Linked DNA regions of Bernardetia sp. MNP-M8. The main gene of each other region encodes a partner of the protein of the gene in region 2 in a complex. Links are inferred from orthologs where the notes say so. Each region holds a gene or a part of one and is shown on either strand. Other genes may lie near its edges. The genes, in order: V9L04_RS19060, V9L04_RS10365 and V9L04_RS20055.

The links.
Region 1: the proteins of V9L04_RS10365 (region 2) and V9L04_RS19060 are in contact, whole or in part, in a cryo-EM structure (PDB 6ZJN), measured with the Thermus thermophilus proteins. The link is inferred for Bernardetia sp. MNP-M8 from one-to-one orthologs. Residues at the interface, in WP_096411122.1 of Thermus thermophilus: Ala224, Glu225, Gln226, Glu227, Ala295, Trp297, Phe298, Arg299; in WP_223903221.1 of Thermus thermophilus: Pro35, Ser36, Asp139, Gly141, Ala142.
Region 3: the proteins of V9L04_RS10365 (region 2) and V9L04_RS20055 are in contact, whole or in part, in a crystal structure (PDB 6Y11), measured with the Thermus thermophilus proteins. The link is inferred for Bernardetia sp. MNP-M8 from one-to-one orthologs. Residues at the interface, in WP_096411122.1 of Thermus thermophilus: Arg36, Val44, Arg45, Met46, Gly47, Pro48, Asn49, Arg50, Val51, Leu57, Gln58, Ala61, Asp62, Ile64, Lys65, Ile67, Phe68, Lys69, Glu70, Ile72, Val74, Glu223, Ala224, Glu225, His233, Thr234, Glu235, Tyr236, Ser237, Trp241; in WP_096411117.1 of Thermus thermophilus: Arg16, Glu17, Gly18, Leu24, Leu27, Val28, Trp30, Gly31, Arg32, Asn34, Ser35, Trp37, Thr54, Asp55, Ala56, Asp59, Ala61, Arg62, Phe63, Gly64, Glu66, Val67, Phe68, Arg69, Ala70, Ser71, Arg73, Gln74, Ala75, Asp76.

What each region holds. Positions count from the first base shown.
Region 1 is NZ_CP147012.1:4,720,113-4,725,137, reverse strand. The notes cover bases 1-2,797. They hold V9L04_RS19060 (NADH-quinone oxidoreductase subunit D), read left to right. Parts: upstream 1-699; coding sequence 700-1,896; downstream 1,897-2,797. Other genes in these bases: V9L04_RS19050 (hypothetical protein), read left to right, coding at 2,713-2,797; V9L04_RS19055 (hypothetical protein), read left to right, coding at 2,035-2,376; nuoK (NADH-quinone oxidoreductase subunit NuoK), read right to left, coding at 25-303. Outside these bases: more of V9L04_RS19050, read left to right, coding at 2,798-3,297; V9L04_RS19045 (septal ring lytic transglycosylase RlpA family protein), read right to left, coding at 3,402-3,809; V9L04_RS19040 (hypothetical protein), read right to left, coding at 3,882-4,280; V9L04_RS19035 (Dps family protein), read right to left, coding at 4,586-5,025.
Region 2 is NZ_CP147012.1:2,494,327-2,499,382, reverse strand. What follows is about bases 1,412-4,239. They hold V9L04_RS10365 (complex I subunit 1 family protein), read left to right. Parts: upstream 1,412-2,195; coding sequence 2,196-3,284; downstream 3,285-4,239. Other genes in these bases: V9L04_RS10360 (hypothetical protein), read right to left, coding at 3,347-4,177; V9L04_RS10370 (DUF6268 family outer membrane beta-barrel protein), read right to left, coding at 1,412-1,964. Also shown: V9L04_RS10375 (DUF2147 domain-containing protein), read right to left, coding at 145-666; more of V9L04_RS10370, read right to left, coding at 858-1,411; Asp-tRNA(Asn)/Glu-tRNA(Gln) amidotransferase subunit GatA, read right to left, coding at 4,317-5,056. UniProt on the Escherichia coli protein: NDH-1 shuttles electrons from NADH, via FMN and iron-sulfur (Fe-S) centers, to quinones in the respiratory chain. The immediate electron acceptor for the enzyme in this species is believed to be ubiquinone.
Region 3 is NZ_CP147012.1:4,964,625-4,969,772, reverse strand. What follows is about bases 1,099-4,018. They hold V9L04_RS20055 (NADH-quinone oxidoreductase subunit B family protein), read left to right. Parts: upstream 1,099-2,254; coding sequence 2,255-2,782; downstream 2,783-4,018. Other genes in these bases: nqrF (NADH:ubiquinone reductase (Na(+)-transporting) subunit F), read left to right, coding at 3,894-4,018; V9L04_RS20050 (2OG-Fe(II) oxygenase), read right to left, coding at 2,951-3,586; V9L04_RS20060 (DUF349 domain-containing protein), read left to right, coding at 1,099-2,186. Outside these bases: V9L04_RS20065 (DMT family transporter), read left to right, coding at 1-346; more of V9L04_RS20060, read left to right, coding at 825-1,098; more of nqrF, read left to right, coding at 4,019-5,148. UniProt on the Escherichia coli protein: NDH-1 shuttles electrons from NADH, via FMN and iron-sulfur (Fe-S) centers, to quinones in the respiratory chain. The immediate electron acceptor for the enzyme in this species is ubiquinone.

The DNA.
Region 1 (5,025 bases), 2.2 Mb from region 2 along the record:
GTTGAACACACAAAAATAGTGTCTTTATTCTTCTTTTTCTAAAATTTCATCTATTTCAATGTGTCCAAAATAGTTATAGATTTTCAGAATCAAAGCTAGTGCAATCGTAATTTCGGCAGCAGCCACCACAATAATCAAAAGGACAAATAAATGCGCTTCCATTCCTTTCGAAAAAGCAATAAAATTGAGCATAGAAGCTGTTAGCATTAGTTCGATTCCCATCAAGACAAGCATTGCATTTTTACGTGTCAAGACAATCAAAATTCCAATTCCGAACAAAATTGCAGCTACAAAAAGTATCATTTATGATGGATTAAACTCTGATAAATTACTGTCAAATTCTATAAAAATTATTTATTATAATCTGTTTATTAAACTTGATTGCATATTTTTGTAAAATTAGCAACTAAACTCACCAAATACAATTTATTTTTGAATCGTAATTTTAATTCGTTTTCCTAAAAATTTAATTCGAAACTTTTTCATAATAAATAGAAATTAATTAAAATATTTTTTTTTTATAAGTCATTAGTAAACCTTATCACGGTTTGTGTTAAGATAGTTCAGACATCTTGTCTGAACATAAAAAGCAGTATTTTATCCTATCCAACAGTCTGGAAGACTGTTATACAAAAATAACCGTGATAACCTTTAACCTTTAGTATTCAACACATTAAATTCGTAATTTTAATCATTCCTATGTCCTTTCACCAACAATCTGAACCCACAAAATACACTTCTGATACTCTCAAAAGTGAGGAAATGCTTTTTAATTTAGGACCTCAACATCCTTCTATGCATGGTGTTTTGCGTTTGGAAGTTATTACAGATGGTGAAGTTGTAAGAGAAGTTGTTCCACATATTGGTTATCTGCATCGCTGTTTTGAAAAGCATGCTGAAAGTCTGAATTACGCCCAAATTATTCCCTACATAGATAGAATGGATTATGTTGCTTCCATGAACTCGGAACATATTTATGCACTGGGAGTAGAAAAAATGTTAGGAATGACAGACAAAATACCAAAACGAGTAGAATATATTCGTGTTTTGGTGGCAGAACTCAATCGAATTGCTTCTCATTTTATTGCTATCGGAACGTATGCTGTTGATGTGGGAGCAACTACACCTTTTTTGTGGCTAATGAAAGAGCGAGAATATATTTTACGATTGTTAGAATGGATAAGTGGCGCACGTCTTTTATACAATTATATTTGGATTGGTGGCTTATATTATGATTTACCTTTAGATTTTGAAGAAAAATGTAGTGAATATCTAAATCATTTGAAACCTAAATTAGATGACTTGGAAAACTTACTTATCAATAATAGAATATTTGTTTCAAGAACAGCAAATGTAGGAGTTTTGCCAATGCAAACAGCTATTAACTATGGAGTTACAGGTGCAATGCTTCGGGCTTCGGGTTTGAAATGGGATTTGAGAAAAGTAGATAAATATTCAATTTATGAAGAAGTAGATTTTGACATTCCGATTGGAGAGGGAAAAATGGGAACAACAGGTGACTGTTGGGATAGAAATTTTGTTCGCTTTCAAGAGTGCAAAGAATCTTCAAAAATAATTGAACAATGTATTGAGAAACTTACTAAAGAACATAAACGAACACGAGATTTTGACCCACAAGCACTTGTTCCAAAACGTATAAAACCACCTCAAACTGATTTTTATTTTAGAGGCGAAAGTCCGAAAGGTGAACTTGGCTTTTTCTTTAGACAAAATCCAAAATATAAAAAAGGAGATATTCCTTTTCGTTTGAAAGTTCGTGCGCCTTCCTTTTGTAATCTTTCTGTGTTGCCTTATTTAGCCCAAAATACTCTACTTTCTGATTTGATTGCTATTGTTGGTTCTTTAGATATTAATTTGGGAGAAGTCGATAGGTAGCCAAAACTCATTTTAACTCAGATTTATTTCTTTCAAATTATTTTCAACATTTAGATAAGTTTTAGTGTTTATATTTTTAAAGAGAGTGAATAACTTTTATTTTCACACCTCTTATTTTTTAAACTAAAACTTTTTTTTATGAAAACGCCAGATAAAAAACAAAATAAAAATACCGATTCTCCAGAAGAATTCTTTAAAGACAAATTTGATTATGATCCAAAGGAGGATATTTATAATCAAGGAAAAAAAGTAGCCAGTATTGACAATGATGATGAATTAGTAGTGGATAAAGGAATTCCTACTCCAAATCATAGAAATGAACTTTATGAAGAAGCTCCTTTGCATAATGCAAAATCAAATTTTGAAGGAGAAACTATTGATGTTCCTGGTGCTGAATTGGATGATCAACAAGAAAGCATTGGCTCAGAAGATGAAGAAAATAATTATTATAGTTTAGGAGGAGATAACCACTCTAACTAATATAAAAGATGCTGCTTAGTTGTCTTTTAAAAGCCCATAATCTTAACTGATATGGGCTTTTTAACTGCCCTTTGTTGAACTTTACATGGTTTTTTTTCAACAAAATACAAATTTTTTGAAACAAAATTTTATTAAGTTCCGTTATAAGAGTATAAATTTTTATTAAATACTTTATATTCAATAAGTTTTTAATATTTACTTATATTGTCAAAATACATAACAGATGTATTATTTCATTTTTTTTTGAAATAATTTATTTTTATCATTCTGTAATTTATATGTATATAGTTCTATTAATTTAATTAGAACTTATTTTTTAACCTAAATTTTTTTAATATGTTTACTCCAATCAAATCAAACGCAATCAAATTTATTCTTTCAGCTAGTATTATCGTAGGTGGTTTATCTAGTTGTGCTAGTGAAGCAGTAGAAGAAACTCGTCAAGAAGTATTTGTGGAAGAATCAGCTCAATCAGAAAATCTTGCCAAAATAAATATTGACCCAACTCCTACCGATTTTGATACTGTATTGTATCCAATAGATCCTTTAGTTGATGATGATAAAGATAATAAGAAGAACACGAATAATGCTGCTATTGAAATAGCTGGTAGTTGGGATATGACCTCTACCAACGAACAAAATGTTGATTATAATTTAGAACTCTATAAAGATGGAACATATCAAGCATCACCTGATGAAATTTATACTAGAGGAAGAACTACAGGAAATTGGAATGTAGATGGAACAGGAGATGAATTATACTTATATCTTGGTGGTCTTTATGACTATAATGATAATAAAAATATTATAGCAGAACCATCTACTAGAAATAAATTTAAAATTACTGAATATTCAGATAATAGATTAGTTATTGTAAATGATCAAAATGATTCATTTATTTTAACTAGAAGCAACAAATAATTTGTTCTTTTTTATTGATGTTATTTAATAATAAGTTCATTTCTCAAAAAAGCTATTTACAAATTCGGTAAATAGCTTTTTTTGTTGCCTCATTTTTTGTTCTATCAATCATATTCTATTTTTACTTTAGTTAGTCCGTCACGAATAAAATCTAATTTTTCTGCACCTTTTCGGGTAACATCAATAACTCTCCCTTTTTTAAAAGGTCCTCTATCGTTTATTCTGACTCTAATTTGTTTTCCATTTTTTAAATTAGTAACAGTTACCATTGTACCGAAAGGAAGGGTTCTGTGTGCTGCAGTCATTAGTTTTTGTCTGAATTTTTCACCACTTGCTGTTGGTCTTCCTTCATACTTATCTCCATAATAAGATGCAATTCCTGTTTCACTATGTTTTCCAGCTTTAATAGAACTGTTAGAATTATCTTTCTTCGAACCAAACAAAGAAGTACAAGAAGAAAAAGAAAAAACTAAAAAGAGAGATAGGCAAATTATTTTTATTCCTTGTTTCATATCAAAATAGTATTGAAGTTATTTTAAAATAGGTGTGTTGGTATTTTAAGCTAACTTATTGAAAATATAATTTTAAATAGTATCTAAGTAATTTTCTGCTTCTTCTAATGTAGCAAAAGCAGTAATAGGAGTCTTCGAACGAGTAGTAGCTCTAGCTACCTGCATATTAGCAATATCATTTAGAGAGGCTAATTGTGCAACAGCTTTCATTCCATTTTCTAATAAGTAAGCCTGTATTTTTTGATGAACTTGTTCTATTTCTAAGCTCATATGCCCCATAAGTCTTGCATCTGCCAAAACGGTAAAACTTTCTAGCAAAAAACCACTTTCAATAGCTTTTTCCCAACCTTTCTTATATTCCAAAACTGCTGATAAGTTTTTACAACTACCTTTTATTATAGAATATGCTCTATTTTTTTCTGTATTTATAGTTAAACTATAATAATTATTGCTCACAAATTGCTTTGGCATTTCTATAAAATAAATGTATTGAAGGAGAAGTGTTGAAATCTATATTTTTATGTAAAGGTAAAAAGAAAATAACAAAAAAAACACACTCTAAATTTGCATTTAAAATGTGTTCATAAGCGAAATTATAAAAGGGTGTGCGTTCGTTTTAGCTTCGCTGAGGGTTACACCGTTCTCAAAAACGAACGAAACGCTTCCTCAGAAACATGATATTGCTTAAATCACGCTTCTGAGGAAGCGTTTTTTTTCAGTTCTGAGGAACTGAACACACAATATTTCGTAAAAAGTCGGAAGAGCCAATAAGTTTGTTATTTGTTACTTCCCAACCAAGCAGAAAGCATCCAAACTGTTTTTTCTTGTACTTTGATAAATCCTGCCAACATATCTGTTGTTCCTTCGTCTTGAGCATCACCAGCAACAGAAAGCGTTTCACGTTCTTTCTTGATAAGAATAGAATAATCAGTAATAATTGATTCTACTGATTTTTTCTCATCACTTATATTTTTGTGAACTTTCACTGTTGAGTTTTTGAGATAATCTTCGTAAGTATGAAGAGGTGTATGTCCTAAAGTAAGGATTCGCTCTGCAATTTCATCAATATTTAATTGCGCTTCATTATATAGTTCTTCAAATTTTACATGAAGAGAAAAGAAATGATGACCCAATAAATTCCAGTGAAAACCTCTTAGATTTTGATAAAATACTTGATAATTTGAAAGGATTTCGTTGAGGTGGTTGACAGTTTTAT
Region 2 (5,056 bases):
AGCATATGCTGGCAAAAAGGCATCTCCAAGCAAAATGCTTCAACAATAAGTTTAAGGGAAAATAATTTTTATTTTAATATAATCAAAAAAAATACTCTTTCTAAGTGATATAGAAAGAGTATTTTGTCTTAGAAAAGAAAAAGGTTATTTTCCTTTTTTAACCAAGCGTTTCCATGTATCAGTACGACCAAACATAGAAACACCAATATAACCACGTCCATCGACAAGATTTGTATTTTTCTTACTCATTGTCATTTCAAAGCTGTAATCAGAACCATTTTTAGGATCATAGATATTTCCATTTTCCCAAACTAAATCATCTTTATCACCTACAAATTCCAAATCTCTCATGTTTGTCATTCCTAATATTTTATCAGAATGCTTTGATTCATCTGGATTATTGATGTCTAAACGAGGTGTTCCGTCTGGATTATCTTTTTCTTTTAGCCATACAATACGACCATAGTATTTATTTACGTCTTGTCCTTTACTAGCTTCTCCTTTAGAAATACGAATAACAGAACGTTTATCGCTTGGCTGCCAATCACCTATCAAAATATCTCCTGGGCTATCTTGTGTAGGAGAGTAAAATTCGGCTGCTGTCCAGCTTGTCAAAACAAATAAAGAAGCAAAAAGAGCTACAAATAAGATATGAAGTGTTTTCATAATGAAGTTTAAATTAAAGTGTTGTCTGAATAGGTTTTAATAAAATTACAATTAACCTTGTATCTACAATAAATTGTTTTGCTATGTTAAAGCAATAGTTTTACTATTTATATAGTGAAAATTCAAAAACTATGCCTTTTGGATAAAATGTTATTTTTCAATAGTTTCTTTTAATTTTAATTACTTAGTAATTAAGGACTTACAAAGTTAAGACCAATACGGAAATACATAGGTAAACCAAGACTTCCTATTGATACTTCATTTGCATCATTACTTGCTCCATTTGCCAAATCAAAACGATATGCAGGAGCTACACCAGCTTGAAGATTCAGACGAATAAAACTAGAAAGTGCTTTATTGAGTTCGATACGCCCACGAATTTCAGATTTACTTAGTTCATAATTATTGGTAGCAAATATATCATTGTTAGGCGAATTTTGTAAGAGATAGCTTTGTCCCTCTAACTCATAACCAAAATTAAGTGACGATTTTGCAGAAAAATTATAACGTAGAGAGCCACGAGCAGGTAATAATAATTCCATTCCCCATTTATTATTAAACGTTTTATTCCACATGAAGATAGGCACATGTAAAAGTTTACCACCACGATATGTACGAGTAACACCAATAGCTAAGTTTTGATTATCACTTTTCTTCCAACCATAAAGTAGAGAAGCAGTATATTTCATCTTTCCAAAATCTGGCTCTACTTCTCCAGCATCATACGTTCCAATACTATAATTTCCATTGAGTGAAGTAGCAGCTTGAAATATAAGAAAATGTTTTTCATCAAGAGGTTTGAAAGCTAAAATTCCTAACGTAGCTGTACGAAGTGGATTGTTATTTAATGAAAGAGCTAAAGCATCTCTAGTATCTACTTGATCAAAATTATAACGACTTTCCCAATATGAAAAAGTAGCATTGAAAATAATATTACTCTTAGATACTAAAGGAATATTAGCATCCAAACGAATACCATGATTTAGACTGATAGGAGATGTGTAACTAAAAGTGCTATCACTATCATCTGGGTTTATAGATTCTAGTTCTGAGCCAAACATAAAATCATAGCTCAAACCGATAAGTGTAGTAGGATTTAAGTTATTGATTTTATTATTACAATATTTTTTAATGACTGTATCATCAGCTTCTTCAAAGCCATCCATACTAAATTCTTCTTCTTCATCAGGTGCAATGACATCACCTGTATCTACTTGTGCTTTGGCTAGGAAGAGATTACCAAAAAGACAAAAGCAAAATAAAAAGGCAATCGCAAATAAACGGTATCTTTTGTTCATAAAATAAAAGTTTTTGGAGGTTTGTGTGTAATTTTGTAGTTACTGTAAAATAAGAATTGATAATTTTATAAATGAATCACTAATATATTAACATTTCTTTAAAAACCTACTACTAAGAATAAAATTCTGATAAACACAGCATTTTTGAAATAAAGTTTTGAATATATACATCTTTCCTTAAATATAGATAAATCAATTTACTTTCTTTATATTACTATCAAATATAATAGTATGACTATTACTTTCCTAATATTTCTTACACTTTCTCTAATTTTATTTAATACACTGGTGGGTGTATATGTTGAGCGTAAAGTTTCTGCTTTCATACAAGACCGTATTGGTCCTACTGAAACAGGAAAATACGGTCTTTTACAAACGTTTGCTGATGTAGTCAAACTACTTTTTAAAGAAGATATTATTCCCTCTTCTACAAATAAATTCTTATTCAAATTTGCCCCTGTTCTAGTTTTTATAGCTGTTTTTGCAGGTTTTGCGCTTGTTCCCTTTACAGCAAATTCTGAAACTGAAATGCCTTTAGGTATTTTGATTTGGCTAGGTATTGTAGCCTTAGATGTAATAGGAATTTTGATGGCTGGTTGGGCTTCTAGCAATAAATTTTCATTGTATGGATCTGTTCGTTCGTTGGCTCAAATGGTTTCGTATGAACTTCCTCTAGGACTTTCTATTTTGTGTGTGGTAGTTTGGAATGGTTCTTTAGATTTACAAGAAATTAGTCAGGCACAAGGAATTTTTGCAGAAAAAACGACCTATTTATTTGGTATTTCATTTTTAAATATAGAAACTCAAACTATTGGAGGACTTTTGTCTTGGAATATCATTTCAATGCCATTTTTCTTTATTGTCTTTCTGATTTTCTTTATTTCTGGACTTGCACAAGCCAACCGAACACCTTTTGACATTCCAGAAGCAGAATCAGAACTTGTAGCAGGTTTTCAAACAGAATATTCAGGAATGCGTTGGGCATTTTTGATGTTGGCAGAATATGGAATGATGCTTTTGATAGGACTTCTGACAAGTATTTTATTTTTTGGAGGTTGGAATAGTCCTTTTCCTAATATTGGGAGTTTTGAGTTAGCTAATTATACAAGTGGAGAAATTGGACATTTTTCGTCTTATCTATGGTCTTTCTTTTGGCTGATGAGCAAAACTATTATTTTTATGCTTATTCAGATGTGGATTCGTTGGAGTTTTCCTCGCCTTCGTGTCGACCAACTAATGACAATGTGTTGGAAATATTTACTTCCTTTTTCTTTAGGTATGCTTGTTTTGACAGCTTTTTGGAAGGTTTTCTTATCATAAATTTCTGTGTGTCTTGCTATATGTCGTCGGTGAGATATCGAAAACGGCAAGAGAATCATTTACTATACATTTTTGGCTATCAAATAATTGATAAATGCAGAACAAGAAACTAGCATAAACTTAGCATCTTCAAACTTAATTTCTTGACTGCCTTCAAATAATTTGTGTCTAATTCCTCCTTCATTATTTGTATAGCCATATAAAGAATTAATAGCTGTCTTAAATTCAACACCTAAATTCAATTTTCGTTCTGTTTTAGCTAATGCTTTTCCGAAAGTGGCTTTATTATCCTCAGCAATAATACAACATAAAGATTCCACAGCAGAGATAGCTTCTTTTATGGAGTTACGGTAATCTGGATTTTCTCTATCTGAAAATAGTTGAATAGCCGTTTTGAGATGTTCATTTACTGAATTATAAGGAGATTGAGCAGCTTCTTCTACTTCATTAATTTCTTCTTGTGAAGTAATTGGAGTTACTAGATTATTTACTATTCTATAACCTGACATTTCTTTCTCTAATGCTTCATTAATTTGTGATGCAAATCCATCAATTTTATAAGGTAAATAGAATTCAAGTAACTCATAAATTTCATACCAGCTAGTCTGAAAAAAAAACTCTTTTAAATTTGCACGTATCTTAGCCTTATAGTCATTATTTCCTAGGACAGGAATTTCATCAAGAGGAAGTAATAAAAACTCTCCCCAAAAATTTTCCATAAAGTGATAGTATAACGTTTTAGGATCATCTGTACCATATAGAAATCTCTCATACGTTACCTTTTTTAGGAAAATATTCCAAAGCCTGTTTTTCAATCTCTCATCAATATCATTTATTTGTAAATCTAATCTAGGCTTTACAATTCCCATTCTTTCCGAAAAACGTCTATTCATTTCTGTATTTATTTGTAGTTTATAAATCAAATACAATATAAACAAAAAAATCGTTCAAGTAATTCTTAAACGATTTTTAAAAATTCTATTATATGTAAACCGTCGTTGAGGTCTGAACCGTCAACGAGGATTTATAAATTTACTTCATCATCTCATCAGCAAAAGCCAATAATTTATCTTCTGAAAAATAATCTCCCATTATTTGTAGTCCGATAGGCAAACCTTCTTTGTCTGTTCCGTTTGGAATAGAAATCGCAGGAATTCCGACCACAGAAGCAGGAACAGTAAACAAATCAGCTAAATAAAGTTCTACCGTTTCGCCTTCATATTTTCCAATTTCAAAGGCTGTTGTAGGCGTTGTTGGAGAGATAATGAAATCATAGTTGGAGAATAATTCTTTCATTGCTTCCTGTATTTTGCGTCTTACTTTTTGTGCTTTCGTAAAATAAGCATCGTAATAACTTGCGCTAAGAACAAACGTTCCTAACATAATTCTGCGCTTGACTTCCTTACCAAAACCTTCTGTACGTGTTTTTTTGTACATCGATTCCAAATCGGTAACATTCGGACTACGGAAACCATAACGAACACCATCATATCTTGATAAGTTTGTACTTGCTTCTGCCGTAATCAAAATATAATAAGTAGGTAAAGCATATTTGAGAAGAGAAAAATCTACTTCTTCTACTTGATAGCCTTCATTTTTTAGTTTCTCAATTTTTGAAATTGTTGCAGCTTTTATTTCTTCGCTTAATCCTTCAGAATGCAAAGTTTCTTTGATGTAAGCAATTTTTGGCTTAGTATTACTTTCTGAATCTTGCTTTAATAATTCAGAATATTTTGGCACTTCTCTTTGAGAAACTGTACTGTCATTATCAT
Region 3 (5,148 bases), 2.5 Mb from region 2 along the record:
TATTCCTTCTATTTTATTTTTGTTTTTTGGAACACCTTTTTTGTCTCACTTTCAAGAAACGCAAGAAATTACTACACAGACAACCCTTATTCCTCCTATCGCTTTAGTTTGGAAATCCTTTTTTTATATTGTTATTTTAGGAGTTGTCGGAACAGCAATCGCTCTTATTATTTTTAATAAAGTGATTCAACTCAATGATGCTGTTTTTGCAAGTACAGTAACTTATTTTATTCCCATTGTAGCCATTTTTTGGGGAGTAATTGATGATGAACCTTTACAGTCTGGGCATTTTATTGGAATGGCTCTGATTATATTTGGTGTTTTTGTGGCAAATAGATGGAAGTAGATTAGTATTTTTCATTAAAAAAATAGTTTCATGCTTTTTTTCAAATCTTGCTGTTGGTCAGTGCCTTACTGAGTCCCAATAGTTTTTATAAGAAGATTCTGTATATAAGTGCATATAAGAATCAAGAATTTTTTTAATAAAATACTTGTAATTTTATACTATTCTTTATTCTATTTTTCCAAAAAAATTGTATCTTAGTTTTGGAACAGTTAAATTATTTATCTCAAAAATAAATTTAGTTCTTTTTTAACAAAATAAACTATTCTTTAGTTAATACGACATTCTGTTTCGGAATTCTGTACAGAAAATAATTTTTAAACAGATTCATACAATGTAGCTAGAATAAAATTAGGCTTTTTTATTGCTTTATTTTATACAAATTGTGCAAATTTTAATTTTCTCAAAACCATTGCCTTTTAAGCCTAAATTTACTTTAAATTAGGTTTATTTTAATCACTCAAAAAAATCACTACAAACAATGTCCACCACAAATTCAGCCAACTCAACTACCAATCACGACTCAAATTCAGTATCAAATTCTTTCGGTTATATTAAAGACAATAATGTTTACTTAAAAGCATACAATGACAAATCAGACAGACAAATCGGAGTAGTCAAAGAAAGTGCAGAAGCAAGTATTGCTTATTTTGAAGACCGTTATCAAAAATTATTAGAGAAAGTAGAAGAAGTAGCACAAGCTATCGAAGAATCTCAAAATAAAGGTTCTTATCTTATGAAACTGGTTCATATTAGAGAATCTTTAGAAACTTACAACTCTATAGGTGACTATACAGCCGTAGAAAAACGTATTTTAGAATTAGAACAAGGAATTGAAGACTATATTTCTGAAAATAGAGTAAAAAACACAGAAATAAAAACGGCTTTATTAGCCGAAGCACAAGAGCTTAAAGATAGCGACGACTGGGAAGAAGTTTCTGAATATCTTAAAGACCTCAAAATGCGCTGGATACGAACAGGCAGTGTGGGTGAAGAAGACGAAGAAATGTCAGAAGAATTTGATAGATGCTTAGATGTTTTTTTTGAACGACGAAAAGCATTTTTTGATAATGAAAGAATTGTCAATGATGAGCGAATTCTGAAATACAAACGTATTAGTAATAAAGTTAGAAAGCTCAATTATCAAAAAGAAAAAACGCCTGAAATGCGTCAAGAAGTAATAGACTTGCAAAAAGCATGGAAAGATGTAGGCGTAATTCCGAAATGGAAATACCTAAAATTATATAGAAACTATAAACGAGAAGTTGATATTTTCTTTGGTAATCCTGAGCAGAGCAATGATAGTTATGGGTCGTATCGTCAAGAACCACCCATTCCAACTACTCCAGAGGGAATCTTGGAAGCCAAACGCAAAATGACTGAAGAAGTAGAAGAAATTGCAAATAAGTTTGAAAATGTACATTTGAATAATGTCAAGACAAAACAAGTGCAATGGAAAAAAATGGGTATCATTAAAAACAATGATGAAGACCGTTTATTAAACAATCGTTTTCATGCTGCTTGTAGTGAAATATTTACGCATGTATTTTTAGAAAATGATGCAAAACAAAACTTTGAAGGCTACGAAGAAAAAACTGGTTTCGAACAATTAAAACTCAAAATCAAACTTATCAAAGATAGCATTAGAGAAGAAGAACCAAAACTTCAACAAATTGCTAAGAACATTCCTCAAGATAGTTATGGCAGACCTATGTTTGATAGAAATGAGCCTTCTCATGCACCTGTTCGTTCCGAATATATGAATCTTTTGAATGTAATCCGAACAAAGAAAAGGTTATCTAAAAAGTTTCAAAATCAACTCAACAGTAGCTATAATTTTTAGTAAAATAGCGTTCAAGCTGCAAAAAAACTACTGTGTAATTTAGTTTACAAAACGTATTTATATAAAAAATGAATATTCCAACTACCACCAAACTCACACAATCCGAAAAAACAGGACAAGGAGGTTTGGTGGTTACTTCTTTAGAAAATCTTATACAGTGGGCTAGGTTATCATCTCTTTGGCCTATGACTTTTGGTTTGGCATGTTGTGCTATCGAAATGATGGGAACTTATGCTCCTCACTACGATTTAGATCGTTTTGGTGTTTTTCCTCGTGCCTCTCCTCGTCAGTCTGATGTTATGATTGTGGCAGGAACAGTAACTTTCAAAATGGCTGATAGAATAAAACGCCTTTATGAACAAATGGCAGAACCTCGTTATGTAATTTCGATGGGAAGTTGTGCCAATTGTGGAGGACCTTATTGGGAACATGGCTATCATGTGGTAAAAGGAGTAGACAGAATAATTCCTGTTGATGTGTATGTAGCTGGCTGTCCTCCACGCCCAGAAGCTCTTATTGGAGGAATTTTGAAGTTACAAGAAAAAATTCGTTCCCAAGCTCCTACACCAACAGGTATTTTGAATCTCAAAAAATAAAATTAGCTTAATAAAGGTTATCACGGTTAATTTAGTAATGTTCATTTTTCCGTAGCGACAGGTTTGCAAACCTGTCGCTACGGAAAAATAAGACTGTTTTGCTTGTCTATAACTTGCTAATTATTAGACCTGTAAATAACCGTGATAATGTTTAATATTGAGCTAATTTTATATTTCTCTTCTGAGCCAGCCTGTTATGCTCATCCTGTTTCGTTTTTCACTTGGCAGAACTTCATGCCAAATCATTTCACTTCGCATACAGACAAAACGATTAAAGATAGGTAAAATATCAGTTTCAACTTTGTTTTTAGCATCTTTATCATAGATTCTAAGTTTTCCTCCATCTTCTTCTTTCCAGTCTTGATTAAAATAAAGAATGCAAGAAATAAAACGTCTTTGAGCTGTTTGATGGTTGTCTAAGTGCTTTTTATAAAAACTTTTTGGAGGATAGATAGCAAAATGTCCCTCAAAGTTATTTAAAGATAAATATAGCTCTTGATTGAGAGTCTGTTTGAAATTATCTATTTGAGTCCAGTAAAGTTGTTGAAATTCTGTCAAGTCATTGGGTTGAAGCCATTTTACATAATCACTTCGTATTTCTGGGCGTAATTGCCAATCTACACCTCGTCTACCTATTCCTGCTGGGTCAAATTCGCCTTTTTCATATTCATCATTTAATTCTTTTCGAAGAGAATTTGCAATTTCTAAAGGCAAAAAATCATCAACAGTTGCCCATCCTTTATCTGCTAAACCGTCAATAAGAAGATTTATTTTATCTGATTCTATTAAAGGTATTGAATTCATAATTTTTTTTTGAATGAGTTATAATTTTTTTAAACAATTTTCTACTACATGTCTTTCTTATTCTGAATCACAAAGTTACAGATAAAAGACCAACAAAAATTTCTTGTTTCAAACTTCTTTTTACATCTTGTTTTAATTTATATTTTAAGAAAAATAGCAAAATTTTAAAATAAAACGTGTTTTTTGATGAATTGCTATTGGTATTTGATAATTTTTGAACGTATATTTGTAGCTATATTATTCAATAAACGAATCCTTATTAAGTAATTTATTCAAACGCAAAAATAGACCTAAAAAAACAGAATACATGATTAATTTAACTGTAATTCTTGCAGGACTTGCCGTTTTCGGAGTTGTTACACTTCTTCTTGTAGGATTGCTTCTTGTTGCAAAGGCACAATTAGTACAAAGTGGAGATGTAAAAATTACTGTGAATGGTAATGATGGCGATCCGATTGTTGTTGCTGCTGGCTCAACACTCCTTTCTACACTTGGCGATAACAAAATATTTTTACCTTCTGCCTGTGGTGGTGGTGGTACGTGTGCCATGTGTAAATGTATCGTAGATGACGGTGGTGGCGATGTTTTGCCTACCGAAGTCGGACATTTGAGTCGCTCTGAACAAAAAGAAAATGTTCGTTTGGCTTGTCAAGTGAAGGTAAAGAAAGACATGCAAATCCGTATTCCAGAAGAGATTTTTGGAATCAAAAAATGGGAATGTACTGTCAAATCTAACTACAATGTAGCTTCTTTTATCAAAGAATTTGTAGTAGAGTTACCTCCAGGGGAGAGTTTACACTTTGAGTCAGGTGGATATATTCAGATTGATGTTCCTCCAATTACAGTAGATTTCAAAAACATAGATATTAGTCCACTTCCAAATGATCCAGGTGGAAAAGATAAATTTAGAGACGAATGGAACAAATTTGGTCTTTGGGATTTGAAAATGGTTAATGATGAGCTAGAATTTAGAGCTTATTCTATGGCAAATCACCCAGCAGAGGGAAATATTGTCATGCTTAACATTCGTATTGCTACTCCACCTTGGGATAGAGCAAATAACAAATGGATGGATGTAAATCCAGGTAAATGTTCTTCGTATGTATTTAATTGTAAAGAAGGAGATAAAGTAAATATCTCAGGACCTTATGGTGAATTCTTTATTAAGGATACAAACAAAGAAATGATTTATATCGGTGGTGGTGCTGGTATGGCTCCATTGCGTTCTCATATTTTCCACTTATTCCATACTCTTAAATCTGACCGTAAGGTTTCGTTTTGGTATGGTGGACGTTCGAAAAGAGAGCTTTTCTATGTAGATGAATTTAGAGCTATCGAAAAAGAATTTCCGAATTTTACATTTAATATTGTACTTTCAGAACCATTACCAGAAGATAATTGGGATGGTAAAGTAGGTTTTGTTCATCAATCTTTGATAGATAATTATCTTTCTAAACATGAAGATCCAGAAGAAATTGAATTTTATTTCTGTGGACCTCCAATGATGAATGCAGCCGTTTTGAAAATGTTAGATGATTATGGCGTTCCACAAGAACACATCA